DNA from 3 places in the Acidovorax sp. FW305-C-20-28 genome. Region 3 is predicted to be linked to each of the others. Evidence: predicted binding sites of a transcription regulator. Region 3 holds the regulator's gene; each other region holds the start of a gene.

Region 1 (9,979 bases), on a different contig from region 3:
GGAAGCCAAGGAGGCCGCCGCCAAGAAGCAGCAGCGCGCCGAGGCCGAAGCCAAGCAGCTCGCCGCCCAGCGCGAGGCCAACCTGCGCCGCATGCAGGGGCTGGCTGGCTCCGAGGGCAACGAAAAGTCCACCGGCACCGCCCAGCGCGACTCCGGCCCCTCTGGCAGCTACGGCGGCCGTGTGGCCGCCAAGGTCAAGCCCAACATCGTCTACCCCGACGCCGTCTCGGGCAACCCGCGCGCCGAAGTCGAGGTGCGCCTGGCGCCCGACGGCACCATCGTCGGCAAGCGCCTGGTGCAATCGAGCGGGAACAAGGCCTGGGACGACGCCGTGCTGCGCGCCCTGGAAAAGACCGAGACCCTGCCGCGCGACGTGGACGGGCGTGTGCCGCCCTCGCTGACCATCGGGTTCCGGCCGCAGGACTGAGCACCGCCTCGGACTCTTCAGAGGCCGCAGGCCGGCGCCGGACCTCGCACCCTACGCCGCCAGCGCCGCAAAGCCCTCGGCCATGCTGGAGGGGGCAATGCCATGGATCTCCGGCACCACCACGCCGTGCGCTACGAACGGGTCGGCCTGCACGCGCGCGGCGACCTCCTCCGTGGTGAGCTTCACCGCCAGAATGGCGCCGCCCTGGGCGCTGTCCAGCGAGCCGGCCAGCAGAAACACACCGTCGCGGATGCCGTCCTGAATCCACTGCTTGTGCCCAGCCATCCACTGGCTGGCCTGTGCCTTGTTCGGCCCGAACTTCAGGAATACGACGTGCATGGCGGATGGCTCCTTGATGGGTTGTTGGCTACAGAGAAGAAAGGAGAAATCTCAGTGGACGGCACTGCCCTGCCCGGCACCGTCCGCGATTGCAAGGATCCACGCTGTCAGCTGCGCCACCTCGCGGTGGATGAAGGTTTCATCGCGGAAGGCATTCGCCAGCGAGGCGATGCCCTGGCTGCGCGCCAGCAGGTGCATGGCCAGCGTGTCGGCATCGTGGGAGCGCCCCAGCGCGACGAACTGCACCCGCAGCCACTGGCGGAACTGGCCGAAGACCATGCCCGCATCGACCTGCGCGGGGTGGTCGAGCTTGGCCAGTTCGGCGCACAGCGTGCCTACCGGGCAGCCAAAGCGCTGGATGGCCTCGCGGTTGTCCACCACCATCTGCGCAAAGCACTGCAGGCGGTCGGCCGGCGTGTGTGCTGCCTGCGCCCAGGCATCGAGCAGGGCCTGCGTCTGCACCCTGCGGTGCGCAATCACGGCCGCGAGGATCTCGTCCTTGGTCTTGAAGTGGTAGTAAAAATTGCCGCGCGAGACGCCCAGCGCCCCGGCAATGTCGGCAAACGCAGTGCTCTCGAAGCCACGCTCGTAGAACAGGCGGTCGGCCTGCTCGACGATGCGCTGGCGGGTGCTGGTCACAGGGTTCGTCATCGACGGCAACTCGTGGATCAATTAGGACACTTGACCTAATTATTAGGTCATACGACCTATATCGTCAATCCACCAATCGACCAATCGACCAATCCATGGGACAACAAAAAACCCGGTGGCCGTCAAGGCAGCCACCGGGTTCTTGCATCGCTTCTCTAGAGGACCACACCTTCGAGGGGTGGCCCGCTCACCCGCTCTCCGTTATCGGTCGCGCCGCTCCATGCGGCGATTCAGGTTCAACGCACCCAAGGTGCAGGCCACGCCCGACAGCAGGTACACCGTCACGGCCAGCAGGCCGAACTGGGCCGACAGGCCCAGCGCCACCAGGGGGGCGAAGGCGGCGCCGATGATCCAGGCCAGGTCGGCCGACAGGGCCGCGCCCGTGTAGCGGTACTTGGGCGAGAAATTGGCCGTCACCGTGCCCGAGGCCTGGCCGTACGACAGGCCCAGCAACACAAAGCCCAGCAGCAGGAACATGGTGCTGCCCACCTCGCCGGTGTTCAGCAGCACCGGCGCCATGAAGCTGAACACGCCGATCATCACCGCCATGCCGCCCAGCAGCTTGCGCCGGCCCAGGTGGTCCGACAGCCAGCCCGAAATCATGATGGCCCCGGCCGCCAGGAAGGCGCCGACGATCTGCACGCCCAGGATCTGGGTCACGGGCTGGTCCGAATACAGGGTGATCCACGACAGCGGGAACACCGTGACCAGGTGGAACAGCGCAAAGCTGGCCAGCGCCGCGAACGCGCCCAGCAGCACATTGCTGCCTTCGTCGCGCATCACGTCGCTCACGGGCACGGGCTGCAGCTCGCGCTCCTGCAGCAGTTCGGTGTACGACTGGCCCACCACCAGGCGCAAGCGGGCGAACAAGGCCACCACGTTCACGGCAAAGGCCACGAAGAAGGGGTAACGCCAGCCCCAGGCCAGGAACTCCTGCACCGTGAGGTTGCTGTACAGGTAGGCGAACAGCCCGGCCGCCAGCACAAAGCCCACGGGCGCGCCCAGCTGGCCAATCATGGCGTACCAGCCGCGGCGGTGCTTGGGCACCGACATCGCCAAGAGCGACGGCAGGCCGTCCCACGAGCCGCCCAGCGCCAGGCCCTGGCCGATGCGCAGCAGCAGCAGCACGACGATGGCGGTGCTGCCGATGCTCTGGTAACCCGGCAGAAAGGCCATGCCCACGGTACACACCCCCAGCAGGAACAGCGAGATCGTCAGCTTGGTGCCCCGGCCCCAGCGCCGCTGGATGGCCATGGAGATGGCCGTGCCCACAGGCCGCACCACAAAGGCCACGGCCAGCAGCGCAAAGGCGGCCAGCGTGCCATCCAGGCGCGACATGAAGGGAAACAGGAAGGACGGGAACACCAGCACGCAGGCGATCCCGAAGACGAAGAAGTCGAAATACTCAGAAGAACGGCCAATGATCACGCCGACGGCGATTTCACTGGGGGTGACGTCCTCATGCGTGTCTGCATGGGCCAGGGAGGCGGAGTTCTCTTCATATCCCATCGAGGGGAGGGTGGCAGATGCGGTACTGCTCATGAACAGGGGCTCCTTTTGTGTTGTGTAACGGATACACCCACGTTTTACACCCTGCCCGTGCCCCCGACAAGTGCGGTTTCACCCAGATCCCTGCAGGACAAACCCTTGACCTGGATGGATTGCCCGCTCAAAGGTCTTGACCGAGCGCACCAAACAGGAGCAAAAACTTGACCTTGGACAAAATGTCCAATGGACAAATCTGCGCGCTTTATTACATTAGGCGCCAAATTGTCATTAGCGTTTACCCCTTAAACGCATTGTTGGGCCCCTCTTATGCCAAATCCTCCCCGACTTCGCGGGTCTGTTGCGTGGCTGCCAACGGCAGCGCTCACCGCACTGGCCGCCAGCCTCACCGGCTGCAGCAAGGCTGTCGTCCTCAACCCTGCAGGCGACATCGCCTCCCAGCAGGGCCACATGGTCGTGCAGGCCACCTTGCTGATGCTGATCATCATCGTGCCGGTGATCGCCCTCACGCTGTGGTTCGCCTGGAAGTACCGCCAGAACAACACCGCCAACACCGAAGAGGACTACGACCCCGACTGGCACCACTCCACCACGCTGGAGCTGGTGATCTGGACGGTGCCGCTGCTCATCATCATCGCGCTCGGGGCCCTCACCTGGATCGGCACCCACAAGCTCGACCCCTACCGCCCGCTGGACCGCGTCTCGGCCACCAAGCCGCTCGAACCCCAATCCACCCCCATGGTGGTGCAGGTCGTGGCCATGGACTGGAAGTGGCTGTTCTTCTACCCCGAGCAAGGCATTGCCACCGTCAATGAGCTGGCCGCCCCGGTGGACCGCCCCATCCTGTTCAAGCTCACCGCCACGTCCACGATGAACGCCTTCTACGTGGCCGACCTGGCCGGCATGATCTACGCCATGCCCGGCATGCAGACCGAGCTGAACGCCGTGATCAACAAGCCTGGCGTGTACCCCGGCATCGCCTCGCACTACAGCGGCTCGGGCTTCTCGGGCATGACCTTCAAGTTCCATGGCCTGAGCCAGGGCGACTTCGAGCAGTGGGTTGCCAAGAACAAGGCCGAAGGCAAGCCCCTGGACAAGGCCACCTACCTGAACCTGGTCAAGCCCAGCGAGCGCGACCCCGTGCAGCGCTTTGCCAGCGTGGAAGAAGGCCTGTACGACAAGGTGCTCAACCGCTGCGTCGAAGAGGGCAAGATGTGCATGCACCACATGATGTCCATCGACGAGCGCGGTGGCGAAGCCTTCATGAAGGCCCAGGGCCTGAACCTGCCCCAGGACGTGTGCACCGTGGACAACGCCGGCCAGATCGTCGCCGCCCTCGAAGCGCGCCACGCCACGGTCTACGACCGCACCCTCTCGCGCCAATGACCCGCGCCCACGACTGATTGATTGACTGACTGACATGTCTACATCACCCGCAACCGAAACGCATTGGGCCCTGGGCCGAATCACCTGGGACTCCATACCCATGGCGCACGAGCCCATCGTGCTCATCACCTTCATCGGTGTCGTGCTGGGCGGCCTGGCCGTGCTGGCCGCCATCACCAAGTTCCGCCTGTGGGGCACCCTGTGGCGCGACTGGTTCTGCAGCATCGACCACAAGAAGATCGGCATCATGTACATGATCCTGGGCGTGGTCATGCTGCTGCGCGGCTTTGCCGACGCACTCATGATGCGCCTGCAGCAGGCCATGGCCTTCGGCGACAACATGGGCTACCTGCCGCCGCACCACTACGACCAGATCTTCACCGCCCACGGCGTGATCATGATCTTCTTCGTGGCCATGCCGCTGGTCACGGGCCTCATGAACTACCTCGTGCCGCTGCAGATCGGCGCGCGCGACGTGTCCTTCCCGTTCCTGAACAACTTCAGCTTCTGGATGACCACCGCCGGTGCCATCCTGGTGATGGTGTCGCTGTTCCTGGGCGAGTTTTCCACTGCCGGCTGGCTGGCGCTGTCCAACCTGGGGGCGCAGAACCCCGGGGTGGGGCTCGATTACTACATCTGGGCGCTGCAGATCGCGGGGGTGGGCACCACCCTCTCGGGCATCAACCTGATCGTCACCATCATCAAGATGCGCGCCCCCGGCATGAACCTGATGAAGATGCCCATCTTCACCTGGACGGCCCTGTGCACCAACGCGCTGATCGTCGCCTCGTTCCCCGTGCTGACCGCAGCCCTGGTGCTGATGTCGCTGGACCGCTATGCAGGCACCAACTTCTTCACGAACGACCTGGGCGGCAACGCCATGCTGTACGTGAACCTGATCTGGATCTGGGGCCACCCTGAGGTCTACATCCTGATCCTGCCCTGCTTCGGCATCTTCTCCGAAGTGGTGGCCACGTTCTGCAAGAAGCGCCTGTTCGGCTACACCTCCATGGTGTACGCCACGGTCGTCATCACCATCCTGTCGTACCTGGTGTGGCTGCACCACTTCTTCACCATGGGCTCCGGCGCCAGCGTGAACACCTTCTTCGGCATCACCACGATGATCATCTCGATCCCCACGGGCGCGAAGATCTTCAACTGGCTGTTCACCATGTACAAGGGCCGCATCCGCTTCGAGCTGCCCATGATGTGGACCGTCGCCTTCATGGTCACCTTCGCCATCGGCGGCATGACCGGCGTGCTGCTGGCCGTGCCCCCGGCCGACTTCGTGCTGCACAACAGCCTGTTCCTGATCGCCCACTTCCACAACGTGATCATCGGCGGCGTGCTGTTCGGCCTGTTCGCCGGCATCAACTACTGGTATCCCAAGGCCTTCGGCTACAAGCTCGACCGTTTCTGGGGCCTGTGCTCCTTCTGGCTGTGGGTGGTGGGCTTCTACGTCGCCTTCATGCCGCTGTACATCCTGGGCCTGATGGGCGTCACGCGCCGTGCCAACCACTTCGAAGACCCTTCGCTGCAGATCTGGTTCGTCATCGCCGCCATCGGCGCCGGCCTGATCGCCCTGGGCATCGGCTGCCTGCTGATCCAGATCGTGGTGAGCTACTTGAAGCGCGAGCAACTGCGCGACCACACGGGCGACCCATGGGACGCACGCACGCTGGAGTGGGCCACCTCCTCGCCCCCGCCGGACTACAACTTCGCCTTCACCCCCAAGGTGTATGAGATCGACGCCTGGTGGGATATGAAGAAGCACGCCTACGCGCGCCCGCTCACCAGCTTCGAGCCCATCCACATGCCGGCCAACACCGGCTCGGGCGTGATCATCTCGGCGCTGTCGCTGGTGCTGGGCTTCGCTCTCATCTGGCACATGTGGCCGCTGGCCATCCTGTCCTTCGCGGGCGTGGTGCTGGTGTCCATCGTCCACACGTTCAACTACAAGCGTGACTTCTACATCCCCGCCGCCCAGGTGACGGAGACCGAGAACCTGCGTACCCAACAACTGCGCGCCGCCCATGTCTGATATCACCTACAACCTTGCCGCCGCCGCCACGGCGGGCGGCCCCACGGCCGCCACACTGCCGCGCCGCGAGTACCACCTGGCGCACGAGCCCCACCCCGAGAACGGCACCGCCCTCGGGTTCTGGCTCTACCTGATGAGCGACTGCCTCATCTTCGCCGCGCTGTTCGCCACCTACGGCGTGCTGGGCCGCAGCTACGCCGCCGGCCCCACCGGCGCGCAGCTGTTCGACCTGACGCTGGTGGCCATCAACACGGCCTTCCTGCTGCTGTCGTCGATCACCTTCGGCTTCGCGATGATCAAGAAGCAGCAGAACAACGTGAACGGCACGCTGCTGTGGCTGGCCATCACCGGCGTGTTCGGCCTGTGCTTCCTGGGGCTGGAGCTGTATGAGTTCCACCACCTGATCCACCAGGGCGCAGGCCCGCAGCGCAGCGCCTTCCTGTCGGCCTTCTTCACGCTGGTCGGCACCCACGGCCTGCACGTCACCTTCGGCCTGATCTGGCTGGTGGTGCTGATGATCCAGATCAAGAAGCACGGCCTGATCCACGAGAACAAGCGCCGCCTGATGTGCCTGTCGATGTTCTGGCACTTCTTGGACGTCGTCTGGATCGGCGTCTTCACCTTCGTGTACCTGATGGGAGTTCTGTAATGGGCGCCGCACAACACACCGCACACGCCGGGCATGGCCACGACGACCACCACGGCGACGTGGGCCCGCACAGCTCGTTCTCGGGCTACATGGTCGGCTTCGTGCTGTCCATCATCCTCACGGCCATCCCCTTCTGGCTGGTCATGGCCAAGGTGATCTCGGACCGCAACACCGCCATCCTGGTGCTGGGCGCCTTCGCCATTGTGCAGATCCTCGTGCACATGGTCTGCTTCCTGCACATGAACGGCAAGATCGAAGGCGGCTGGACCCTGCTGTCCACCATCTTCACCGTGGTCTTCGTGGCCATTGCCATCAGCGGCACGCTCTGGGTCATGTTCCACATGAACGCCAACATGATGCCCGGCCACAATTCTGCGACCAGCACGCCGGCCACGCAGACCGACGGCGGCGCCGCAGGCCACCACACCCCCTGAGGGTGAATGCAGCCCTGCCGGCAGCGGTGGGCCTGCTTTTGATTGCACAGCGGCCGCCCTCCAGCGGCCGCATCTGTTTCTGGCCTGTGCGCCAGGGGTCCCAACAAGGAGTTTCGATGTCTGCAACCCACACTACAGCGCCTGCAGCCTCCCGCCACCTGCACCGGGCCGTGGTGCTGGTGCTGGGCGCGGCCCTGTTCTTGGGCTTCATCGCCCTGGGCACCTGGCAAGTGCAGCGCCGGGTGTGGAAGCTCGACCTCATCGAGCGCGTGGACCAGCGCGTGCACGCCGCCCCCGTGGCCCTGCCCCCGGCCAGCGCCTGGCCCGGCATCACCGCCGACACGCATGAATACCTGCCCGTGGCAGCCACCGGCCGCTGGCTGCCCGGCAAGACCGTGCTCACCCAGGCCGTCACGGCCCTGGGCTCGGGCTTCTGGGTGATGGGCGCGCTGCAGCAGGCCGATGGCACCCAGGTGCTGGTGAACCGCGGCTTCATTCCGCAGGACCAGCGCGCCGAATGGGCCGGCAAGACGGACAGCGCAGAGCCCGCCACCGTGCAGGGCCTGGTGCGCATGAGCGAGCCCAAGGGCGGCTTTCTGCGCAGCAACGAGCCCGCCGCGCAGCGCTGGTTCTCGCGCGACGTGGCGGCCATGGCCCAGGCGCTGCAGTTGCCCCAGGCGGCGCCCTTCTTCATCGACGCCGGCCTGCCCCAGCGCGGCGTGGCCAACCCGACGGCCGAAGCCGTGGAAGTGCGCGGCACGGCAGCCGCCACCGCCGGCACCACCTGGCCGCGCGCCGGGCTCACCACCATTCGCTTCCCCAACAGCCATGCGGTGTATGCGCTCACCTGGTATGGGCTGGCGCTGATGGTGCTGGGCGCAGGCTGGTTCGTGGTGCGCTACGAGCGGCGCCAGGGCAGCAGCGGCGCGGGCCATTAGACTAACCCCATGCCTCTGCAACGCCTCGCCAAGAGCGCCGAGTTTCTGCGCAACCCGCGCGCCGCCGATGCCGCCGCCGGCATCAAGAACCTGCAGCAGCTGATCCAGCTGCGCTGGATGGCCGTCATCGGCCAGATCTTCACCATCGAGGTGGCCAGCCACAGCCTGCGCCTGGCCATCCCGCTGCAGCCCATGCTGCTCGTGGTGGGCTGCTTGGCCGTTTTCAACGTGGTCAGCCTGCTGCGCCTGCGCACGGGGGTGCAGGTGCGCAATGTGGAGCTGTTTCTGGCCCTGCTGGTGGACGTGGCCGTGCTCACCACCCAGCTGTACCTGAGCGGCGGCACCAGCAACCCCTTTGTCTTCTTGTACCTGCTGCAGATTGCGCTGGGCGCCATCTTGCTGCGCGGCGCCTATATCTGGAGCATGGTGGGCATCACCACCGCGTGCTTTGCCCTCTTGGCCAACTACCACCTGCCGCTGGAGCTGCCGCACGACCTGCACCAGGGCCTGTCGAGCCTGTACGTGCTGGGCCTGCTGGTCTGCTTTGTGCTCAATGCCATTCTGGTGGTCATCTTCATCACCCGCATCAGCCTGAACCTGCGCGAGCGCGACGCCCGCCTGGCCGCCGCGCGCCGCCGCCGGGTGGAAGAAGAGCACATCGTGCGCATGGGCCTTCTGGCATCGGGCGCCGCGCACGAGCTGGGCACGCCGCTCTCGACCCTGGCCGTGATTTTGGGCGACTGGGCGCACGACGAAGAGCTGATGGGCGACGAGGTGCTGGGCGAAGACATCACCGAAATGCGCACCCAGGTGCAGCGCTGCAAGAGCATCGTGAGCGGCATCTTGCTATCGGCCGGCGAGGCGCGCGGCGAAGAGTCCGAACAGACCACCGTGTGCAAGTTTGTCGACGCCCTGGCCGAGGAATGGCGCACCACCCGCACCATGCCCGCGTTTTCGTACCGCAATGATTTTGGTGAGGACACACCCATGGTGTCGGACACCACGTTGAAACAGATGGCTTTCAATGTGCTGGACAATGCGCGCGACGCATCGCCCCAGTGGGTGGAGTTGGTGATCACCCGCGACGACACGGCCGAGGCGCCTGCGCTGTGCATCACCGTCAACGACGCAGGCCCCGGCTTTGCGCCGCAGATGCTGGAGCACCTGGGCGAGCCCTACCAGTCCACCAAGCAGCGCCCCGGCAGCGGCCTGGGCCTGTACCTGGTGATGAACGTGGCCCGCACCCTGGGCGGCAGCGTCACCGCGCGCAACCGGGCCGGCAACGGCGAAGGCAGCGGCGCCCAGGTGAGCATACGCCTGCCCCTGGCCGCCATCGCCCTGCCACGCGGCCACCGGCCGGCGTGAGGATGATGCAAAGTTGACTTTGTACTAGAACAAAACCCCGGACCTGAGCGCCATGGACGACACCACTACCAGCAGCCCGGCAGCAGCCGCAGCAGACGCCCCCAAGGACGCCAAGGAAACCAAGCGCCAGCTGCTCATCGTGGAAGACGACGAGGCCTTTGCCCGCACCCTGGCCCGCTCGTTCGAACGCCGCGGCTACCGCGTGCTCCAGGCCGCCAGCCTGCCCGAGGTGGAAGCGTTGCT
Region 2 (9,979 bases), on a different contig from region 3:
GCGGTCCTTCATCTCGGCGGCCAGGGTGCGCGCCATCGCATCGGTGGGGCCGCCCGGAGGGAAGGGGATCACCAGGATGACGGGGCGCTCGGGAAAGCCCTGGGCCTGGGCCGTGGGCAGCAGGGGGAGCGCTGCCGCCGTGGCGAGCGCGAGGGTGGCCAGAAGTCGCATGGTCTGTCTCCGTTGTTATCTGTCGTTCAAAGGTTCAGGCGATGGGTGCCTGTGCGGCCGCCCTGGCCACCCAGTCTTCGGGGATGTCCGTGGCGCCCAGCGGGTCGCGCGGCAGCACGCGGTGCAGCAGCACCAACTGGGCCCATTCGACGCGCTGCGCACTGCCGCCACGGGCACCCTCCCAGGCCATGGCGACCGCGCTGGCCACGTGGTAGAGGGCCGAGGCGCACTGCCGCGCCAGCGTGTCGTCGCCGCTGTCTGCAGCGCGCAGGGCCAGTGCCGCGGCCCGGGCCAGGGCGTCGCGCAGGGCCTGTGCAAAGCCCGGGGCGATGGGCGCATCGTCGATCAGCGCCTCGCAATGGGCCTGCAGCACGGGCAGCGAGCCTTCGCGCCGGATGGCGCGCACCACGTCCAGCGCGACGATGTTGCTCGTGCCCTCCCAGATCGAACCGAGGTGGGCATCGCGCACCAGGCGCGGGTCGCTCCACTCCTCGATGTAGCCGCAGCCGCCGCGCACCTCCATGGCGTCACCGGTCACCTTGCGCGCATCGCGGCAGGCGCGGAACTTGATGAGCGGCGTGAGGATGCGCAGCAGCGCATAGGCCCCCGGCTCGCCTGCATCGGACCGGGCCAGGGCCTGGGCCGTCTGGAACACCATGCTGCGCGCCTGCTCGGCCGGCAGCAGCAGCTTGAGCAACTGGCGCTGCATGAGGGGCATGTCCTGCAGGCGCTGGCTGAAGGCGCGGCGCTCGCTGGCGATGTACTGCGCTTCGGCCACGGCGCGGCGCATCAGCCCCGCCGCGCGCACGCCGTTGGACAGGCGCGAGTTGTTCACCATGTCGGCCATCTGCACGAAGCCGCGCCCCTGTTCGCCCACCAGGTGGGCAAGGGCTCCCTCCAGGCGGATCTCGCCGCTGGCCATGGAGCGTGTGCCCAGCTTGTTCTTGAGCCGCAGGATGCGGTAGTGGTTGGGCGTGCCATCGTCCAGCAGGCGGGGCAGCAGGAACAGCGACACCCCCTTGAGGCCCGGGGCACTGCCCTCGCAGCGCGCCAGCACCATCGCGAAGTCGGCATCGGGGTTGGAGCAGAACCACTTGTCGCCGCTGAGGTGCCACTGGCCCTGTGCATCCTGGTGGGCGCGCGTCTCGGTGGCCGCGATGTCCGAGCCCGCGGCCTGCTCGGTCATGAACATGGCGCCCTGGGCCACGTTGTCGAAGTCCAGGTGCTGCAGGCGCGGCAGGAGGCGCGCCACCAGTTCGGGGCTGCCGAATTTCTTCAGCGTGCGCGCCAGCGAATCGGTCATGGACACCGGGCAGCACAGCCCGAACTCGGCCTGCACGAAGAGGTAGGTCAGCACGTACTTCACCAGCGGCGGCATGCGGCCCTTCCAACCCAGGGTCTCCTCGCGGTGCGACATCGCGGCCAGGCCGAACTCGCTGTAGGCCAGCCGCTCCATTTCCACATAGGCCGGGTGCTTGTGCACCGTCTGCAGATCGCGGCCCGTGCGGGTGCGTACCGACAGCGTGGGTGGGTTCTGGTCGGCGGTGCGGGCCAGTTCGTCCAGAGGCCCCCCGGCCAGGGCGCCCAGGCGCTCGAAGTGGGGGCGCATGTGGGCCAGCAGCTCGGCCGGCAGGTACAGCGCCAGCAGGCGGTGCAGTTCGGTGTCCGTGCTGTAGAGGCTGGTGCCGTGGCGGTCGGGCACGGGATGGCGGGCGGCTTCGTCGGTGGGCGAAGTGGGCATGGTGGCTTGTCTCCTTGTGCCGCCCATTCTTCGCCGCTCAATAATTCTTGTCTAATATTGATTTGGTCTTGTTCATTTTGATTTGAATATTGATGAAAGGCCTGCCATGGAATTGCGCCACCTGCGCTACTTCACCGTCCTGGCCGAGGAGCTGCATTTCGGCCGCGCAGCGCGCCGCCTGGCGATATCGCAGCCGCCGCTGAGCGTGGCCATCCGCCAGCTCGAGGAGTCGGTGGGCGCGCAACTGTTCGAGCGCAGCAGCAAGGCGGTGCGCCTCACGCCCGCAGGCCAGGCGCTGCAGGCCTCGGCGCAGAGCCTGCTGCAGGCGGCCCAGGAGGCCGCCATCGAGGCCCGCCAGGTCGCCCAGGGGGCGGCAGGGCGGCTGCGCATCGGCTTCGTCGGCTCCATGCTGTACCGCGGCCTGCCGCAGGCGCTGGTGCGCTTTCAGGCCGCCCACCCTGCCGTGCGGGTCACGCTGACCGAGCTCAATTCCGCCGAGCAGATGACCGAGCTGCTCCATGACCGGCTGGACATTGGTTTTGCCCACACCCACCAGGTGCCGGCCGAGCTCGATTGCCGCCTGCTGGTGTCCGAGCCCTTCGTGGCCTGCCTGCCCATGGACCATGCGCTGGCCAGAAAGCGCACGGTGGCGGTGGGGCAGCTCAAGGACGAGCCCTTCGTGCTGTTCTCGCGCAGTGCATCGCCCGACTACCATGCGCGCATTCTTTCGGTCTGCGCCGACGCAGGCTTCTATCCGGAGGTGCGCATGCAGGTGCGGCACTGGCTGGCGGTGGTGTCCCTGGTGTCCCAGGGCATGGGCGTGGCCCTGGTGCCCGATGCGATGCGGCGCTGCGCGCTGCCGGGCGCGGTGTTCCGGCCGCTGGCAGGATCGGGCAGGCAGTCCGAGGCCTACGCCGTCTGGCATGCGGCGTCGCGCAACGTGCTCGTGCCGCGCCTGCTCCAGGAATTGGCGGCGAAGGACTGAGTGGCTGGTGGTCCGCTCAGAGGCTGGGAATTTTTTGACCGTGCCCGAAAGGCGTGCCACAACGCCCCGGATCTAGGCGCAAAGCGCAGCCATAGCTCGGGCTATGGCGAGCACTTGCAACGACGAGCCGGGGTGTTTTGGCGTGCAAGGCGGGCATGGGCAAAATCTTCTCAGTCTCTTAGCCCTGCACGGCCTGCACCAGGTCGTCCACGTGCACCATCAGCGCGTGCACGCGGCGCAGCGTGGGGTACTGCTGCCGCACGGGCTCCCACTGCGGTGATGCCAGCAGGGCCTGCCACACGGGCGTAAGGTCCTGTACATCGGCCTGCCGGCCCTCGGCCAGTGCGGTGGCAAAGGCCAGGCTCTGCGGCGCACCGAGCAACTGCATGCGGCTCGCGGCGGCCAGCCACTGGGGCGCTGGCGGGGCTGGGGCATCGGTGCAGTAGAGCACGGTGTCCTCCAGTGCGCCGTCTGGCCTGTCCAGGAGGCCCAGGGAGGCGCCGCGCAGCAGCACCTCTCCCTCGCGGCAGAGGAAGGCGTAGTCCGTGCCCGGGTCGGCATGGCCGAGCAGGCGCAGGCCGCGCTGCAGGCGCGAGAAATCGTTCGCCACCGCATCCACCGAGGCCTTGGCCTCCAGCAGCAGGCAGACGTCCCAGGCGGGGGGCTGGCCAGCACCGGCAGGGGCCTGCCGCAGCAGCACGGCATCCCACTCGCTCTTGGCGCGCTCGGCGCTGGCGGGGATGGAGGGCGGCACCCGCATCGAGGTCACCACGCGCCAGGCACTGCGGGTGCCATCGGCCTGGTCGAGCCGCTGCGCCAGGGCGTCAAGGGCCTGGGTGGCCAGGGCTTCCATGGCCGCACCGCGCTGCTGTGCCCTGTCGCCGTAGGCCAGGGCTTCTGCTGTGCCCGGGCGGGGGCCTTGGCGGTCGCGCAGCCGCTGGTAGGCCTGCACCTGCGGGTCGCTTTCGAGTGCGTCCGCGCGCTGCAGGCGCGCCAGCGCGGGCCCTTGCAGCAGCCGGGCCAGGCCGCGCTGCAGTGCCGGCATGTCGGCAGCCGCCTGCGCCATGGCCTGCAGCTGGTGTGCCGTACCGCCCAGCGCCGCCCAGTGCGACGAATCCGCCTGGGCGTGCAGGCGCTCCAGGGCCTCGCGCAGCGCGCCCGGGGCGACATGCTGGCGCTTGGCCGGGTGGGCAATGGCATTGGCGCCCGCGCGCAGCTGCCGGCGGTCCTGCTCGGCATGGGCCTGCAGGTCGAGGTATTCCTGCACCGTGGGTGCCCGGCGTGCGAGCACCGCGGCCTGGTAGGCCGCGTCCCCGTCGTCCGCGCGCATGGCCTCCCGGATCAGGTGGGCCAGGGCATTGATGAACGACTGCCGTGTGGCGTCCCCGGGGCGCCGCGCACCGGCCAGGTCCTGGCGCACCTGCTCGATGGCCAGGGCCATGGCGGCCGCGGGGCCGGCCTGGGAGCCCGCGCCGGGCTCTGCGGGCAGGCGGTAGCGGCGTGCGGCCGTGCGCAGCACCTGCGTGAGCAGGGGCGGGTGGGGCGGCCGGGGCAGGGCCCCTGAAGGAGGCATCAACCCTGGCCGCCGCTGCGCTCGGGCCCGGCGCCGCGATGGGACTTGGTCCAGTCGTAGGGCGAGCCATCGGGCAGCAGCCGGGCCTGCACCGTGCTCACCCCGGCACGCCCCACGCTCTCGGTGAGCTCGCTGGACAGGCTCACATGGCGTTTGCCGGCCTTGCGCTTTTCCTCGCAGAACTGCAGGGCCGGCATCAGCTGGCCGGGGTCGAAGGTCTGCATGGCAGGTGTGCCGGGTGCTTCCAGCCAGTAAACGACGATGCTCATGGATCGGGGCTTTCCTTCATGGGTTCTGCCCCGATTCTGACCGCTTACTTGGCCAGCGTCAGCGTGCCCTTCATGAGGCTGGAATGGCCCGGGAAGGAGCAGAACCAGGCATAGGCCTCGCCGGCCTTGAGCTTGGCCACGTCGAAGCCCACGCTGTCGGCCTCGCCGCCGCCGATGAGCTTGGTGTGGGCGATCACGCGGGCATCGCCCGCCTTGACATAGGCCTTGTCCGCGCCTGCCGCAATCCCGTCCGTGGTCACGGCCTGGGCATCGGCTGCCTTGGTCAGCACCCAGTTGTGGCCCATGGCCGTCTTGGGCAGCTTGCCCGCGTGCTTGAGCTTCACGGTGAACTGCTTGCAACTGGCCGGAACGGTGATGCTCTGCTTGTTGAACTGCATGGCGTCATTGCCTTCGATCTCCACGTCGCAGGTGGCGGCCAGCGCGGGGCCGGCGAGCAGGGCCGTCAGCAGCACGGCGGCGGTGTTTCTCAAGGTGATGTTCATGTCGAATTTCTCCAGGGGGTAAATAGGGGGCCGGGCATCTCCGGGATGGCCATGAGTGGACCACCGCCCTGGCAAAACGCCCTTGAGGTGCATCAAAGGCCGGTGCGCTGCAGGCCACGGCCCCCGGGCAAGGCGGGATGTTCCGGGGGCAGGGCTTCAGCTAGCATTGCCCATGGCCGAGATTTCCCCACCCCTGCCCGTGCGCGCCTACCAGCCCGGCCACCGGCTGCGCACGCTGCTGGTCACGGCCAATGTGCTGCTGGGCGTGCTGCTCGGGGCACTGGTGCTGTGGGTGCTGTCCTCCTCGCGGCAGAACCACGAAGAGCGTGCCCGCGCCACGGCGGACAGCATGGCCGCCATGGGCGGTGCCAACGTGGGGTCCGAGCTGGGCCTGGTCGATGCGGTGCTGCGCATGACGATCAGCGATTTGCAGCGCTCGGGCCTCGGTGCCGGATCCCGGGACCAGGAGGTCCAGGAACTGCTCGCCGCTCGGCACCGACTGCTCCCGGGGGCCGAGGGGTTTCGCCTGACCGATGACAGCGGGGCCGTGCGCTGGGGCAACCTCGTTGGCAATGCCAACATCCCCAACGTGGCGGACCGCGATTTCTTCCAGCAGGCGCGCGAATCCACGGCCGACGGCCCCGTCATCGCCAGCCCCGTGGTGTCCCGCGTCTCGGGCAATTGGGTCGTCTCCATTTCCCGCCCCCTGGTGCGGGAGGGCCGGTTTGCGGGGGTGCTGTATGCCACCATCCGGGTCGACCATTTCGCGCAGCTGTTCCAGCGCTACGACCTGGGCAGCCGGGACACCATCACGCTGCGCATGCGCGATCTGCGCTTCGTGGCCTGGCTCTCTCCCGGCAATGCGGCGCAGGTCCCGATGGGGTCGACCCAGGTCTCCAGGGAGCTGCGCGAGTCCCTCGCGGCGCACCCTTCAGCGGGGGTCTTCACGGCGGTGTCACCGATCGACGGGCTGGAGCGCACCGTGGCGTACCGGGAGGTGGAGGGCTGGCCATTCATCGTGCTGGCCGGGCTCAACAACGAGAAATTCTTCGAGCCCCTGGCCATGCAGGCGCGCATGCTGTCGCTGATGGCGGCCTGCATGTGGCTGCTCAGCTGCGCCGCCGCCTTTGCGATCTACCGCGTGGGCCGGCGTGAACTGGGTGCTGTGCGGGCGCTGGAGGCCCAGAGCCGGCGCACGCAGATCCTGTTGCGCGTGGCGGGCGATGGCATCCACATCATCGACCGCCAGGGGCGCCTGGTGGAGATGAGCGATTCGTTCGCGCAAATGCACCGTTCGCAGCGCGAGGCCTTGCTGGGCAGCCATGTCTCCAGTTGGGACGTGAACCAGGACGCAGCGGCCATCGACGCCTGGCTGGGCCGGATCCGCGACGGTGACCGCCAGCGTGTGGAGGTGCAGCACCGGCTGGCCGATGGCCATGTCATCGATGTGGACCTGCACTGGCATGCGGTCGATGTCGACGGGCAGCTGCTGGTCTTCGGCTCGGCCCGCGACATCACCGACAGGAAGCGCCTGCTCCGCAGCCTCGAAGAGTCAGCCGCGCGCGTGCGCGACCTTTACGACCATGCCCCATGCGGCTATTTCTCGCTCGATGCCGAAGGCTGCCTGGTGCACGTCAACGCCACCTTGCAGCAGTGGCTGGGCAGCGCAGCGGTCGAATCCCACTCCCGCTTCAGCGATCTGCTGCAGGGCGAGAGCCGGCGGCGTTTTCATGACCATTTCATCGAGCTCACCCTGCAGGAGCGCGCGCCGGAGATCGAGATCGAACTCGCGCCACCGGGTGCACCGCGCCGCGTCGTGCGCATCAATGCCACGGCCGTGCGCGATGGGCGCGGCGACTTCCTGATGAGCCGCACCGTCGCGGTCGACGTGACCGCGCAGCACGAGGCGCTGCAGCAGGTGCGCAGCCTGCTGCACGACCAGTCGGCCATGCTCAACAGCGACCTGGTGGGCATGGTCAAGCTCGCCAGCCGCACCGTCATCTGGAAGAACACCGCGATGGAGCGCATGCTGGGCTATGGGCCGGGTGAGCTCGAAGGGGCCGACGTGCGCTCCCTGTATGCGCGCGGCGAGGACTACCGCCATGTGGAGGAGTCCGCTGCTCTGCGCTTGGGCCAGGGGCTGAACTTCCGCACCGATGTGCGCCTGCAGCACAAGAACGGCGAAGCTATCTGGGTGGACCTCAGCGGCGTGCGCCTGTCGGACAGCGAGACCTTCTGGATGGCGGTGGACATTTCTGCGGCCAAACGGGCACACGCGCAGATCACCCACGTGGCCTTCCACGATGCACTGACCCAGCTGCCCAACCGGCTGCTGCTCGTGGACCGCCTGCGCCAGGCCCTGGCAGCTGCACAGCGGGCCGGCCACGGGGTCGCGGTGTGCTTTGCCGACCTGGATGGATTCAAGGCCGTGAACGATCAGTTCGGGCACGATGCGGGCGACCAACTCCTGGTGGAGCTGGCCCGGCGCATCTCAGGCAGCATCCGTGCCTCGGACACGGCGGCGCGCCTCGGGGGCGATGAGTTCGTGCTGGTCCTCACCCCGGTAGCCGGCGACGAATGGCGTGCCGTGCTTGATCGCCTGATGCAGGCCGCCTGCCAGTCCGTGCAGTTGCCGGGCTCCGGTGCGACCGTGCGGGTCGGCATGAGCATTGGTGTCGCCCTGTCGCAGGGCCGGCTGGACGCGCAGGAACTGCTGGCCGAGGCGGATGAGGCCATGCTGCAGGCCAAGCGCTCGGGCAAACACCGCGTGCAGCTGGCTCCGGCGGTGCAAGCGCTGTCCTGAAGCCCTGGCGCGAGGCCTTCGGTCGGTGCTACGAGGGCAGGTACTGGCGCAAGAAAAGCTCCAGCTCATCGGCCGGCAGCGGCCGGCTGAACAGGTAGCCCTGGGCCTCGTCGCAGCCCTGCTCGCGCAGAAAGGCCAGTTGCTCCGGTGTCTCCACGCCCTCGGCCGTGGTGCGCATGCCCAGGGCCTGGGCCATGCGGATGATGGCGCTCACGATGGCGCGGTCGTTGCCATCCTCGCCCAGGTCGCGCACGAAGGACTGGTCGATCTTGAGCTTGAAGATCTGGAAGCGCTTGAGCTGGCTCAGCGAGGAGTAGCCGGTGCCGAAGTCGTCCATGGACATGCGCACCCCGCGCGAGTGCAGGCTGTCCATGGTCTCCACGGCCGAATGCGGGTCGTCCACGGCCACGCCCTCGGTCAGCTCCAGCTCCAGGCAGTCGGGCGGCAGCTCGAAGATGGTCAGGATGCGGCTCACCAGCTCGGGCAGCTGGGGCTGGCGGAACTGGATCGCCGAGAGGTTGACCGCCATGGTCAGCCCCGGAAAACCGTTGGCGTGCCAGTCCTTGAGTTGCGTGAGCGCAGTGCGCAGCACCCATTCGCCGATCTGCAGGATCTGGCCGCTGTCCTCGGCGATCGGGATGAACTCGGTGGGCGAGATGCTGCCCATCTGCGGGTGGTCCCAGCGCAGCAAGGCCTCCACACTGTGCACCTGGCCCGTGGCCAGGTGGATCTGGGGCTGGTAGTGCAGGTACAGCTGGCCGCGCTCCAGTGCCCGGCGCAGCGCGTTCTCCACCTGCAGCGCGCGCACCGACTGGGCCTGCATCTCGGGGGTGAAGAAGCGGAAAGTGTTGCGCCCGTCGAGCTTGGCGCGGTACATGGCCACGTCGGCGGACTGGGTCAGCGTATCGAAGTCGGCACCGTCCTGCGGGAACAGGGCCACGCCCATGGACGGCGCCATGGTCAGCTCGTGGTGGTCGATCTGGTAGTGCTGGCGCGAGGCCTCCTGCAGCTTGCCGGCCACGCGGGCCGCCCCGTGGGCATTGGCGCCCGGCAGCAGCAGGATGAACTCGTCGCCGCCCAGGCGCGAGACCGTGTCCTTGTCGCGCACCACAGCACGCAGGCGCTTGGCGATCTCCACCAGCAGGGCGTCGCCCACGCGGTGGCCCAGCGAGTCGTTGACGTGCTTGAAATGGTCCAGGTCCAGGAAGATCAGCGCCAGCGGCGTATTGCCCTCCTGCGCCACGCGGATGGCTTCCTGGGCACGCTCGGACAGCAGGGCGCGGTTGGGCAGTCCCGTGAGCGGGTCGTAGTGGGCCAGCCAGTAGATGCGGTCCTGGTCGGCCTTGCGGTCGCTGATCTCGCGGTGCAGGTTGTCCACCGTGTCGCGCAGCTCGCGCGTGCGGTCCTCGACCTGCTGTTCGAGCTGCTCGTGCACGCGCGCCAGGGCCGCCTGGGCCTGCTTGCGCTCCGAGATGTCCATGGTGATCCAGATCGAGCCCTGGTCGGGGTCGTCCGGGTCGATGAACTTGGCGCGCACCTCGCAGGTGAGCGGTGTGCCGTCTCTGCGGCACATGACCACCTCGCCTTCGTAGGACTGGCCAGCCGCGAGCACGGGATAGCAGCGGTGGCCCACGTCCTCCCAGTCCTCGTCGCTGGCGTACCAGCGGCGCGAGGGGCTGCCCGCCAGCTCGCCCGGGCCATAGCCCAGCATGTGCTCGAAATGGCGGTTGCAGCGTGTCAGGTGCCGGTCGCGCAGGAACACGATGCCCACCATGGCCTGGTCGAACAGCACCTGCTTTTCGCGCACGGCGGCACTCAGCAGGGCCTGGGCCTGTTTCTGTTCGTCGATGTCGTCGAGGATCCAGATCGAGCCCTCGCTCGTGTCGCGCGGGTTGATCAGCCGCCCCGTGAGGCTGCCCCAGAAAAGCCGCCCG
Region 3 (9,979 bases):
AGCGGCGGGGCGATCCTTCAGTCTTCGGGATCCGAAACGCGCTGAGCCACCACCGGCTGCGGCGCGGGCACGCCAGGCGGCGCCGCCACCGGCCGGCCCAGCAGGCTGCGGAAGTCCTCGGCCGGCAGGCCGGGGGCGCGCAGAAAGCCCTGGTAGTGGTCGCACTGCATCTGCGCAAGCACCGCGCGCTGCACCTCGGTCTCCACGCCCTCGGCCACCACCTCGATGCGCATCGCGCGGCCCATGCTCACGATGGCACTCACGATGGCCCGGTCGCCATCGTCGTCGGGCAGGCCGCGCACGAAGGACTGGTCGATCTTGAGCTTGTGGATGGGCAGCTTCTTGAGGTAGGCCAGGCTCGAATAGCCGGTGCCGAAGTCGTCGATGGCCAGGCTCACGCCCAGGCCGGCCAGCTCGTGCAGGCGCTGCTCCATCTCGGCGGCGTCCTGCAGCAAGATGGTTTCGGTCAGCTCCAGCTCCAGCAAGGTGGGCGGCAGCTGGTGCACGGCCAGCAGGCGCGTGAGCCGCTCCACGAAATCGGGCTGGCGGAATTCGAGCGCCGAGACATTGACCGACACCACGATGGGGTGGCCACCGTGGATCCAGGCTGCAGCCTCGCGCACGGCCTGCTCCATGACCCAGGCACCCAGCGTGACGATGTAGCCCGACTCCTCGGCCAGGGGGATGAACATGCCCGGCGAGACCGCGCCGAATTCCGGGTCGGTCCAGCGGATCAGTGCCTCGGCACCGGTGATGGCACCGGTCTCCATGCTCACCTGGGGCTGGTAGTGCACGGCCATGCGCTGCTCGCCCAGCGCCTGGCGCATGGCATGCTCGAGCTTCATGCGCGAGAGCAGGTTGGCATTCATCTGCGGCTGGTAGAAGCCGTAGCTGCCGCGGCCGCGCTCCTTGACCTGGTACATGGCCGTGTCGGCCTGCTTGATCAGCTCGTCCAGCGTGGCGCCATCCTGCGGGTACAGCGCCATGCCGATGCTGCACTGGATCGAAAAGCCCATGCTGTCCAGCGTGAAGGGGCGCAGCATCTCATCGAGGATGCGCCGCGCCACGCTCTCGGCCACCACGGCATCGCCGCCATGCAGGTAGATCACGAACTCGTCGCCGCCCAGGCGGCACAGCATGTCGGTCTGGCGCAGGCAGGTCTGCAGGCGCTCGGCGACCAGCTGCAGCACGCGGTCGCCAAAGGGATGGCCCAGCGAGTCATTGATGATCTTGAAGCGGTCCAGGTCGAGGAACAGGATGGCAAAGCCGGTATCGCTCTGGCGCGCTCCCTGGATGGCCGTGTCCACGCGCTGCGAGAGCAGCAGGCGGTTGGGCAGGCCGGTGAGCACGTCGCTGTAGGCCAGTTCCTCGATGCGTTTTTGCGCGGCATGCTGCAAGGTGAGATCGCGCATGAAGCCGATGCTCTGCACCAGCCGGTCCTCGTCGTCGCGCAGCGCCACCCACGACAGCTGCACGGCGCAGTAGGCGTCGTTCTCGCGCGGCAGCCACAGCTCGCCCTCCCAGAAACCTTCGTGCGCCCAGCCGGCTTCCACCTGGGCCATGAAGTCGGCATCGGGTCCGCCGCCGAACAGCGAGGCCGCCGCCGCGCCCTCGAAGGAGCGCGCGTTCTTGCCCACCAGGCGCTCGCAACCCGGATTCATGCGCATCAGGCGGTGGTGGCTGTCGGCGATGAAAATCGCGTCCATGCTCGACTCGAACACGCGAGCCGCCAGGCGCAGGCTGGCCTGCACCTCGTGCTGGCGCGTGATGTCGCGAAACGAGTACACCCGACCCACGGCGCGCCCCTGGCTGAACTGGGGTACCGAGCGGCGCTCGATGCTCATGCCATTGCGCAGCCCGATGATGTCGATGCTCTCCTGCATGGGCTCGGCCGTGATGGCGGCCAGCCGCTCCATGTAGAGCGGCACGTCGGCCACCTGGTCGGCCATGTGGGCAAACAAGGCCTCGTCGTCGCGGCGCACGAGCAGCGGGGCCGGCACGTTCCACAGCTGGGCCAGGCGCTGGTTGAAGGCGCGCACGCGGCCGTCCAGGCTGCACACCAGCATGCCGTCGGCGGCCGAATCGAGCGTGGCGCGCAGCTCGGCCAGCAGGGTCTCGAGTTCGCGCTCGGTGGCCTGCTGGTGGCTGCGGTCCACCATGGTCACCAGGAAGGCCGTGCCGCCTTCGAGCCGCGGCACGCGCGTCACGCGCCGCTCCACGGCCACCAGCATGCCCGTGGCATGCAGCACGCTGGTGTGGGAGTGGATGCCGTCGGCCACCACGGCCGCGGGCTGGCTCCAAAACACCATGTCCTGCGGCGTCGCGGCCAGCTGGGTCACCGGCATGTCGTGCATGTCGGCGATGGACAGGCCTGTCAGCTGCTCGGCCGCCTGGTTGGCTGCCAGGATGTGCAGCGTCTTTTCATCGACGAGCCATACCGCCTCCAGCAGACCGTCGATCCACGCCTGCGGCAGCGGCCGGATCACGCTCCACCCTCGTCGGGGACAGCAGCCACGGCACGTTCGAAGAAGTAGCAGATGCGCTTGCGCGGCGACAGGTAGTCGAGCGCCTCGCGCGGCAGCTGGGCGGGCTTGAGGCTGCGGCGGATGCCGAGCTCGGGCACGGTCTCCAGGTCGAGGATGGGCGCCTCGTCCTTGGGCACGCGCGGGTCGTGCACGATGACCTTGGGGCGCAGCGGCCGTGAGGAGTTGACCGAGGCCACAATGGCATAGCGGTCGTTGACCAGCTGCACGATGGAGCCCGGCGGGTACACCCCCATCATGCGGATGAAGGCCCCCAGCACCACGGCATCGAAGCGCGCCTTGTGCTGGGCAAAGATGACGGACAGCGCCTCGTGCGGGGTCAGCCCGCCCATGCCGCTGCCCGGGCTGCACAGGCGGTCGTAGTGGTTGACCAGCGCCAGCACCTGGCCGGGGCGCGAGAGGTCATGCGCCGTGAGCCGCATGGGAAAGCCGCTGCCGTCCACCATCTCATGGTGCTGCGCAATGGCCAGCAGCACCGGCTTGCCCAGGCCCATGCGGCCCGCCAGCGCCACGGACTCGCGCACATGGCCCTCGTAGCGGGTGCGGTCGGGCGCCGGCATGTGGGGCAGTGCGTTCTTGAACGCATCGGGCAGGCGCATCTTGCCCAGATCGTGCAGCAGGGCCGCCACGCCCAGGTCCTGCAGGTCCTCGGCCTTCATGCCCAGGGCCTTGCCCAGCAGCAGGCTGACGACCAGCACGTTCACGGGGTGCAGCGCGCCGGACTCGCCCACGCCTTCGGACAGCAGGCGGATCACCGAATCGCCGTTGTTGAGCAGATCGGTCACGCAGCCGGCCACCAGCAGCTCGCCATCGGTGCGGGCGCGCTCGGGCAGCTCCACCACCAGCTTTTCCAGCTCCACATAGCGCCGCGTGGCTTCACCAAAGCGCTGGTTGCACAGGGCCAGGGCGCGGTTCTGCGCATCCAGCAGCCGGCGGCGGCGGGCGGCGGCCTCGTCCGCCGCGGGGTCCACGGGGGCTGCCAGCGGGGCGGGGGCCGTGGCCTCGCGCACGGCGCCGGGCGCATCGGGCGGCGGTGCATCCTCGGGGCCGCCCACCGGGGGCAGCGGCAGATCACGCAGGTCGGGGTCGCTCTTCTTGGGTACGTAGCGCACCTCGGTCAGCCCCAGCTCGCGCAGGGTGGCGATCTGTTCGGCCGACGCCACCCGGAAGCTGCTCACCGGAAACGGATGGTGCATCCAGCCCAGGTCGAGCTGGATGTACATGCCGATGCGCAGCTGGCGGATATCGATGAGGATGGACGAATTCACTTCAAACGTACGTGAGGAAACACGGCGGCACTTCTGCCACCATTGGTTACACCCATTATCTCCAGTTCTGAAGGCTTGTCTTGCCCTGCCATGCCCCGGGACATTCCCCCTGCACCACGGCTGGCGGGGGCTGCGGCGCGATTTACCTCCTGGTAAAAACCCGGGGGCGGGCTGCGCAGTGAACGGCGTCCCCTGCGGGCCCGGGCCGCACGCCGCATGCGTGCAAGTACGTAGGACACACAAAACAACAGTCCGGCACGCCCCTCAGCGCCGAGGCCACTGTATCACCGGCACCACAGCGAAGGCTTGACGACCAGGTCCATCCACAGCGCCCAGCCCGCCGCCGCGCACAGCAGCCCCCCGGCGATGCGCGTGCCCCAATCGGCCCGTGCCTGGTTGATGCGGCGGCGCAGGCGCCCCCACAACCAGGGCCCGCCCACCAGCCACACCCCGCTGCCCAGGGCGAACAAGGCCATGGTGGCTGCCCCCTGCACCGGCCCGCCGCTGAGTGCCGCCACCAGCAGGGCCGAATAGAGCAGGCCGCAGGGCATCAGCGCCCACAGCAGCCCCGCCGCGCCCACCCCGCCGGCCCCGGCCGTGAGCGGCCGGACGCGCTGCCAGACCGTGCGGCCCAGGTGCTCCACCCAGGCCGGTTGGCGCGCCTGCACCATGAGCAGCACTCCCCAGGCCATCACCGCCAGGTGCAGAAAGGTCCAGGCGGGCTGCAGCGCCGCCGTGCGCTGCGTGAGCCATGCCAGGCTGTCCATGGCCAGCGCCGCCGCAGCGCCCAGGGCCGCATAGCCCGCCACCCGCCCGCCGTGGAAGGCCACCAGCCGACCCAGGGCCGGCGGTGGTGGTTCCAGCGCCAGGCCTGCCGGCCCGGCCCAGCGCACCGCCTGGCCGCTCCCCTGCCCCACCAGCGCCCCACAGGGCGCGGCGCACATGGCCAGGCAGTGCGGGCCGCCAGCCAGGCCCATCACCAAAGCGGTCCAGCCCAGGGCAAACAGCATGAAATCCGCTCCTTTCTACCCAACACACCATCCATCGAACATGACCCCTAGAAACTGGCGCGGCCAAGGCGAGTGCCCCCGCGCAAGGGCCGCCCCGCCGCGCTGGGGGCGTCCCCCTGGGGGAAGGCGCGAAGCGACTCAGGGGGGGTCATATGATCCGGGAGAACCGGGCGCGGTTGCGGTCGGCCTGCAGGTAGCGGTCGAACACCATGGCGATGCCGCGCACGAAGAACCAGCCCATGGACGTGACGGTGATGCCCTCACCGGTCACGCTGACCAGCCCCTGCTCCTGCAGGCCCGCGAGCTGCTCCAACTCTGCCGCGAAGGTGCGGCGAAAGTCGATCAGCCAGCCCGCCTCGATGGACTCGAAGGACAGCTCGCCCTGGCACATCAGCGCCATGATGACGGCGCGGCGCACCAGGTCGTCGCGGTTCAGCGCCAGGCCGCGCACCACGGGCAGACGGCCCTGGTCCAGCAGGTCGTAGTACTCGTCCAGGGTCTTGGCGTTCTGGCTGTAGGTGGCGCCCACGCGGCCGATGGCCGAGACGCCCAGGGCGATCAGGTCGCAGTCGGGCTGGGTGCTGTAGCCCTGGAAGTTGCGGTGCAGCCGCCCCTGTCGCTTGGCCACGGCCAGGGCGTCGGTGGGCAGGGCGAAATGGTCCATGCCCACATAGACATAGCCTGCATCCATGAACTGCTGCAGCGAGCGCGACAGCATGGCCACCTTGGAAGGCGCCGCGGGCAGCTCGGCCGGCACGATGCGCCGCTGGGGCTTGAAGCGCTCGGGCAGGTGGGCATAGGCATACAGGGCGATGCGGTCGGGCCGCAGGGCCTTGACCTGCTCCAGCGTGCGGTCGAAGGATTCGGGCGTCTGCCGCGGCAGGCCATAGATCAGGTCCACGTTGACCGACTCGAAGCCCAGGCGGCGCGCGGATTCCACCAGCGCGAACACCTGCTCGGCCGGCTGCACGCGGTGCACCGCCTTCTGCACGTCGGCATCGAAGTCCTGCACGCCAAAGCTCAGGCGGTTGAAGCCCAGCTCGGCCAGCACGGCCAGGCGCTCGGCCGTCACGGTGCGCGGGTCCACCTCGATGGAGTATTCGCCGCCCGGCGCAAAGCTGAAACTGCGCTTGAGCACGGCCATCAGCTCGCGCAGCTTGTCATCCGACAGAAAGGTGGGCGTACCCCCGCCCAGGTGCAGCTGGCTCACCACCTGGCCGGTGCCGCAGTGGGCTGTGTGCAGCTCCACCTCGCGCGCCAGGTAGCGCAGGTACACGTCGCCCCGGTCGTGGTGTTTGGTGATGATCTTGTTGCAGGCGCAGTAGTAGCACAGCGATTCGCAGAACGGAATGTGCACGTACAGCGACAGCGGCAGCGCCTTGCCCGGCGCGCCCGCCCGGCGCTGTGCCAGGGCCAGCACGTAATCGTTTTCGCCAAACGCCTCCACGAAGCGGTCGGCCGTGGGATAGGAGGTATAACGGGGGCCCGGCACGTCGAAACGGGTCAGGAGTTCGGGCGTCACAGCGGTCATTTCGGGGGCATTCCTTATTGAAGTGGAACTTTGCCGCAGTGCCCGCCCCCTGTCCTTGACCTAGATCAAGTGTTGAAAGTCCCCCAGGGGCCACAATTTGATTCATGTCAGCCACCACCACGCTCCTCTCGCCGGATGCGATCCGTTCGCAACCCCCAACAGCTGCTGCGCCCATGAACCCGCTCACCATCAAAGTCGCCTGTTCCAACTGCAACCTGCGCGAACTGTGCATGCCCGTGGGCCTGAACGACGCGCAGCTGGAACGCATCGACGAGATCGTGGCCACGCGGCGCAAGGTCAAGCGCGGCGGCACGCTGTTTCGCAATGGCGAGACCTTCACCTCGCTGTACGCCATCCGCACCGGCTTCTTCAAGACCTGCGTGGCCACCGAGGACGGACGTGACCAGGTGACGGGCTTCCAGATGGCGGGCGAGATCATCGGCCTGGACGGCATCGTGAACGACCACCACACCTGCGACGCCGTGGCGCTCGAAGATGCCGAGGTCTGCGTGATGCCCTTCGACCGCATCGAGGAACTCTCGCGCGAGGTCACGGCCCTGCAGCACCATGTGCACAAGATCATGAGCCGCGAGATCGTGCGCGAGCACGGCGTCATGCTGCTCCTGGGCAGCATGCGCGCCGAGGAGCGCCTGGCGGCGTTTCTACTGAACTTGGTGCAGCGCCTGCATGCGCGCGGCTTTTCGCAGTCCGAGCTGGTGCTGCGCATGACGCGCGAGGAGATCGGCAGCTACCTGGGCCTCAAGCTCGAAACCGTTAGCCGCACCTTCTCCAAGTTCGTCGAGGAAGGCATCGTCGAGGTCAAGCAGCGCCATGTGCGCATCCTCGACACCGATGCGCTCAAGCGCATCGTGAATTCGCAAACCTGTAGCTAAGAGAACCTGTTTACGATCTCCCAGGGGTCGCGCAGCGGCCTTGGCGGGTGGGATGCAAGGCGCGGGGTGCAGTTGATAGCTCAGCTATCAACAAGCGCCGCAACGCCGCAGACCGCCCGCCAAGGCCACTGCCCGAAGGGTTGGAGCGAAATCGGGCGATTGGACGCCCCGGCTGCTTGCATGGGCACGAGCCCATGCGGCGCACCCGAAGCATCCACTCATCCCGATTGCGCTCCAACGCGATCCCCTGCGAGATCGCAAACAGGTTCTCAAACCTGAAGCCGGGCGAGCACTTCGGCCTTGCCGCTGCTGGCATCAGCCCGCAAGATCAGCGCCTCGCCCGAGCTGGTATTGCCGCCCGCGAGATCGGCGAGCACGAACATGTGCGTGAACCAGGCTTCGAAACTTCCGGCCCGCAGCGATGCGGCCACCAGCGCCTGGCGCAATTCGCGCAAATGGTCTGCGCCAGTGGTCTCGCGTACACCATGCGGGGAGCCTAGCGCCGGCCACACCTGGGGTGCTGCAAACGCCAGAGTCGCCGTGTCGATGCAGCGGCACCAGGGGCTGGCGAGCACCCTGGCCGGTTGCAGTTGGCGCTCCTTGAACCACGCGCCCGTGCGCCGCGCCTGCTCGCGGCCTTCGTCATTGAGGTTGCGCTGGGTGCTGCAATCGCCCAGGCGGAACCCCGGCGGATCGAACGTGCCGGGCGCCAGCGCGTGGCGGAACGCGGCCACCACCCCACCCTTGCGCAACAGGGCTTCGGCCTCCCGATCCTGGCTGGCCCAGGCGCGCAGCGTGGCGAGGGCCAGGCCGGCGCCCAGCAGGGTGCGCCGGCCCAGGGCCGCGTCCTGAAAACGGTGGCATGTCGGCATGGAACTCCCCGGCATCGGGTGAAGCGTTGGCGCCCCACTGTAGCGGGGAGTGCGCCGCCGGGTGCAAACCTGCGGGGGCGCCGGGGTCTTGCCGCGGCGCCCAGGGCCTGCTCAATCGAGCGAAATGCGCTGCGCCTTGATCAGCTTGTGCCACTTGTCGGTTTCGGTGCGGATCAGGTCCGCATACTGGGCCGGCGTGCTGGCCACGGGCTCGATGCCGAAATCGATGAGCTTTTGCTTGACGGCAGGCTGGTTGATGGCCGTGGCCACCTGTTTTTGCAAAGCGTTCACCACGTCGGCCGGCGTGCCCGCGGGGGCGACGATGCCCACCTGGGCAGAGGCCTCCACATTCTTGAAGCCCAGCTCGGCAAAGGTCGGCACATCGGGCAGCTGGGGCAGGCGCTTGGCGTTGGCCACGGCCAGGGGGCGCACCTTGCCGGCCTTGATGAAGGCGCCGCCAGCGGCCAGGTCGACCATCATCGCGGGGATCTGGCCGCCGGCCAGGTCGGTGAGCGCGGGCGCCGCGCCGCGGTAGGGGATGTGGGTCATGAACAGGCCGGCATCGACCTTGAGCAGTTCCATCGCAAGATGGTGCGGGCTGCCGGCGCCGGCCGAGCCGAAGCTCATGGCGCCGGGCTTGGCCTTGGCCTTGGCGATGAAGTCCTTGGCGTCCTTGAAGTCCGCGCCCGGGTGGGCCACCAGGATCATGGGGAACTTGCCCATCAGCGTCACGGGCACGAGGTCCTTGCTGGGGTTGTAGGTCAGCTTGCTGTACAGCGCGGGGTTGAACACCATGGTGCCGTTGTCGGCCGACAGGATGGTGTAGCCGTCGGGTGCGGAGCGGCCCGTCTCGACGGCGGCAATGGCGGTGTTGCCACCGGGCTTGTTGTCGATCAGCACCGGCTGGCCGATCTGCGTCGACAGCTGCTGGCCCACCGTGCGCGCGAGAAAATCGGAGCCGCCGCCTGCCGGGTAAGGCACCAGCCAGCGGATGGACTTGGCGGGGTAAGCAGCAGTTTGCGCGCTGGCCGGTGCGGCCCAGGCCAGCAACGCGGGCAGGGCCAGCATGGCGGCAACCAAGCGACGATTTTTCAACATGTCCAGACCTCGTAGGATTAATATCTGCGTGATGTTACTCCGCTATGCGTAATAACCTGGGGCAGCGTTTACCCTAGGTTCACCCTTGAATCACCATGAGCACATCCCCTTCCCCGGCCCGGGTGGCCGACCGCCGCCAGCGCGTCCAGTCCGCTGAAATGGGCCTGAGCGTCCTGAAGGCGCTGACCCGCCTGGGCGGCGCCGCCAGCCTGACCGCCACCGCCGCCGAGGTGGGCGAGAGCCCCGCCAAGGTGCACCGCTACCTGGCCAGCCTGTGCCAGCAGGGCTTTGTCGAGCAGTCGCCCACCAACCAGCACTACTACCTGGCGCAGGAATCCATCGCCATCGGCCTGGCCGCCCTGCGCCAGTGCGACCCGATCCGCCTGGGCGAGGCCTCGCTGCAGCGCCTGCGCCAGGCGCTCGAAGTCACGGCCTTCCTCGCGGTGATGGGCAACAAGGGCGCCACCGTGCTGCGCATGGAAGAGCCCACGCTGCCCGTCACCGTGAATATCCGCGCGGGCTCGGTGTTGTCCACGCTGTGGTCCGCTACGGGCCGGGTGTTTTTGGGCTATTCCAACGACCGGCAGGTCACCGACATGGCCGAGCAGGAACTGGCCGAGGCCTCTGCCGAGCGGCGCGCGCAGCTCGATGGCACGCGGCCGGTGGAGCAACTGCGCCAGCAGGTGCGCGCACGCGGCTGGGCCATGGCCAACGACTCGCTGCTCAAGGGCATCAGCGCACTCGCCGCGCCGGTCTTCGACGCC

What was found. The regulator FNR, encoded in region 3, switches genes on or off when oxygen is low (the NO sensors DNR and NnrR bind a similar motif). The targets are predictions, from matches to a motif close to TTGATNNNNATCAA.
Region 1: cyoA (ubiquinol oxidase subunit II) is a predicted target of FNR. The motif match lies at 3,127-3,140, and genes of this name have one in related genera.
Region 2: azu (azurin) is a predicted target of FNR. The motif match lies at 5,325-5,338, and genes of this name have one in related genera.

The regions. Positions count from the first base shown of each region.
Region 1 covers NZ_JBYSYM010000054.1:2,595-12,573, forward strand. Annotated here, with positions in the region: gene tolA (cell envelope integrity protein TolA) at 1-427, shown strand, start outside; gene AC3WOH_RS33080 (YciI family protein) at 479-766, opposite strand; gene AC3WOH_RS33085 (TetR/AcrR family transcriptional regulator) at 818-1,417, opposite strand; gene AC3WOH_RS33090 (MFS transporter) at 1,619-2,959, opposite strand; gene cyoA (ubiquinol oxidase subunit II) at 3,233-4,309, shown strand; gene cyoB (cytochrome o ubiquinol oxidase subunit I) at 4,344-6,350, shown strand; gene cyoC (cytochrome o ubiquinol oxidase subunit III) at 6,343-6,999, shown strand; gene cyoD (cytochrome o ubiquinol oxidase subunit IV) at 6,999-7,433, shown strand; gene AC3WOH_RS33115 (SURF1 family protein) at 7,550-8,371, shown strand; gene AC3WOH_RS33120 (ATP-binding protein) at 8,381-9,736, shown strand; gene AC3WOH_RS33125 (response regulator transcription factor) at 9,789-9,979, shown strand, end outside.
Region 2 covers NZ_JBYSYM010000013.1:94,416-104,394, reverse strand. Annotated here, with positions in the region: gene AC3WOH_RS16420 (Bug family tripartite tricarboxylate transporter substrate binding protein) at 1-171, opposite strand, end outside; gene AC3WOH_RS16415 (acyl-CoA dehydrogenase family protein) at 206-1,912, opposite strand; gene AC3WOH_RS16410 (LysR family transcriptional regulator) at 2,019-2,897, shown strand; gene AC3WOH_RS16405 (3-deoxy-D-arabino-heptulosonate 7-phosphate synthase) at 3,076-4,470, opposite strand; gene AC3WOH_RS16400 (hypothetical protein) at 4,470-4,739, opposite strand; gene azu (azurin) at 4,784-5,242, opposite strand; gene AC3WOH_RS16390 (sensor domain-containing diguanylate cyclase) at 5,415-8,045, shown strand; gene AC3WOH_RS16385 (EAL domain-containing protein) at 8,074-9,979, opposite strand, start outside.
Region 3 covers NZ_JBYSYM010000046.1:18,817-28,795, reverse strand. Annotated here, with positions in the region: gene AC3WOH_RS31805 (putative bifunctional diguanylate cyclase/phosphodiesterase) at 18-2,486, opposite strand; gene AC3WOH_RS31800 (cyclic di-GMP phosphodiesterase) at 2,483-3,811, opposite strand; gene AC3WOH_RS31795 (sulfite exporter TauE/SafE family protein) at 4,096-4,821, opposite strand; gene hemN (oxygen-independent coproporphyrinogen III oxidase) at 4,970-6,352, opposite strand; gene fnr (fumarate/nitrate reduction transcriptional regulator Fnr) at 6,526-7,245, shown strand; gene AC3WOH_RS31780 (histidine phosphatase family protein) at 7,515-8,117, opposite strand; gene AC3WOH_RS31775 (Bug family tripartite tricarboxylate transporter substrate binding protein) at 8,229-9,215, opposite strand; gene AC3WOH_RS31770 (IclR family transcriptional regulator) at 9,311-9,979, shown strand, end outside.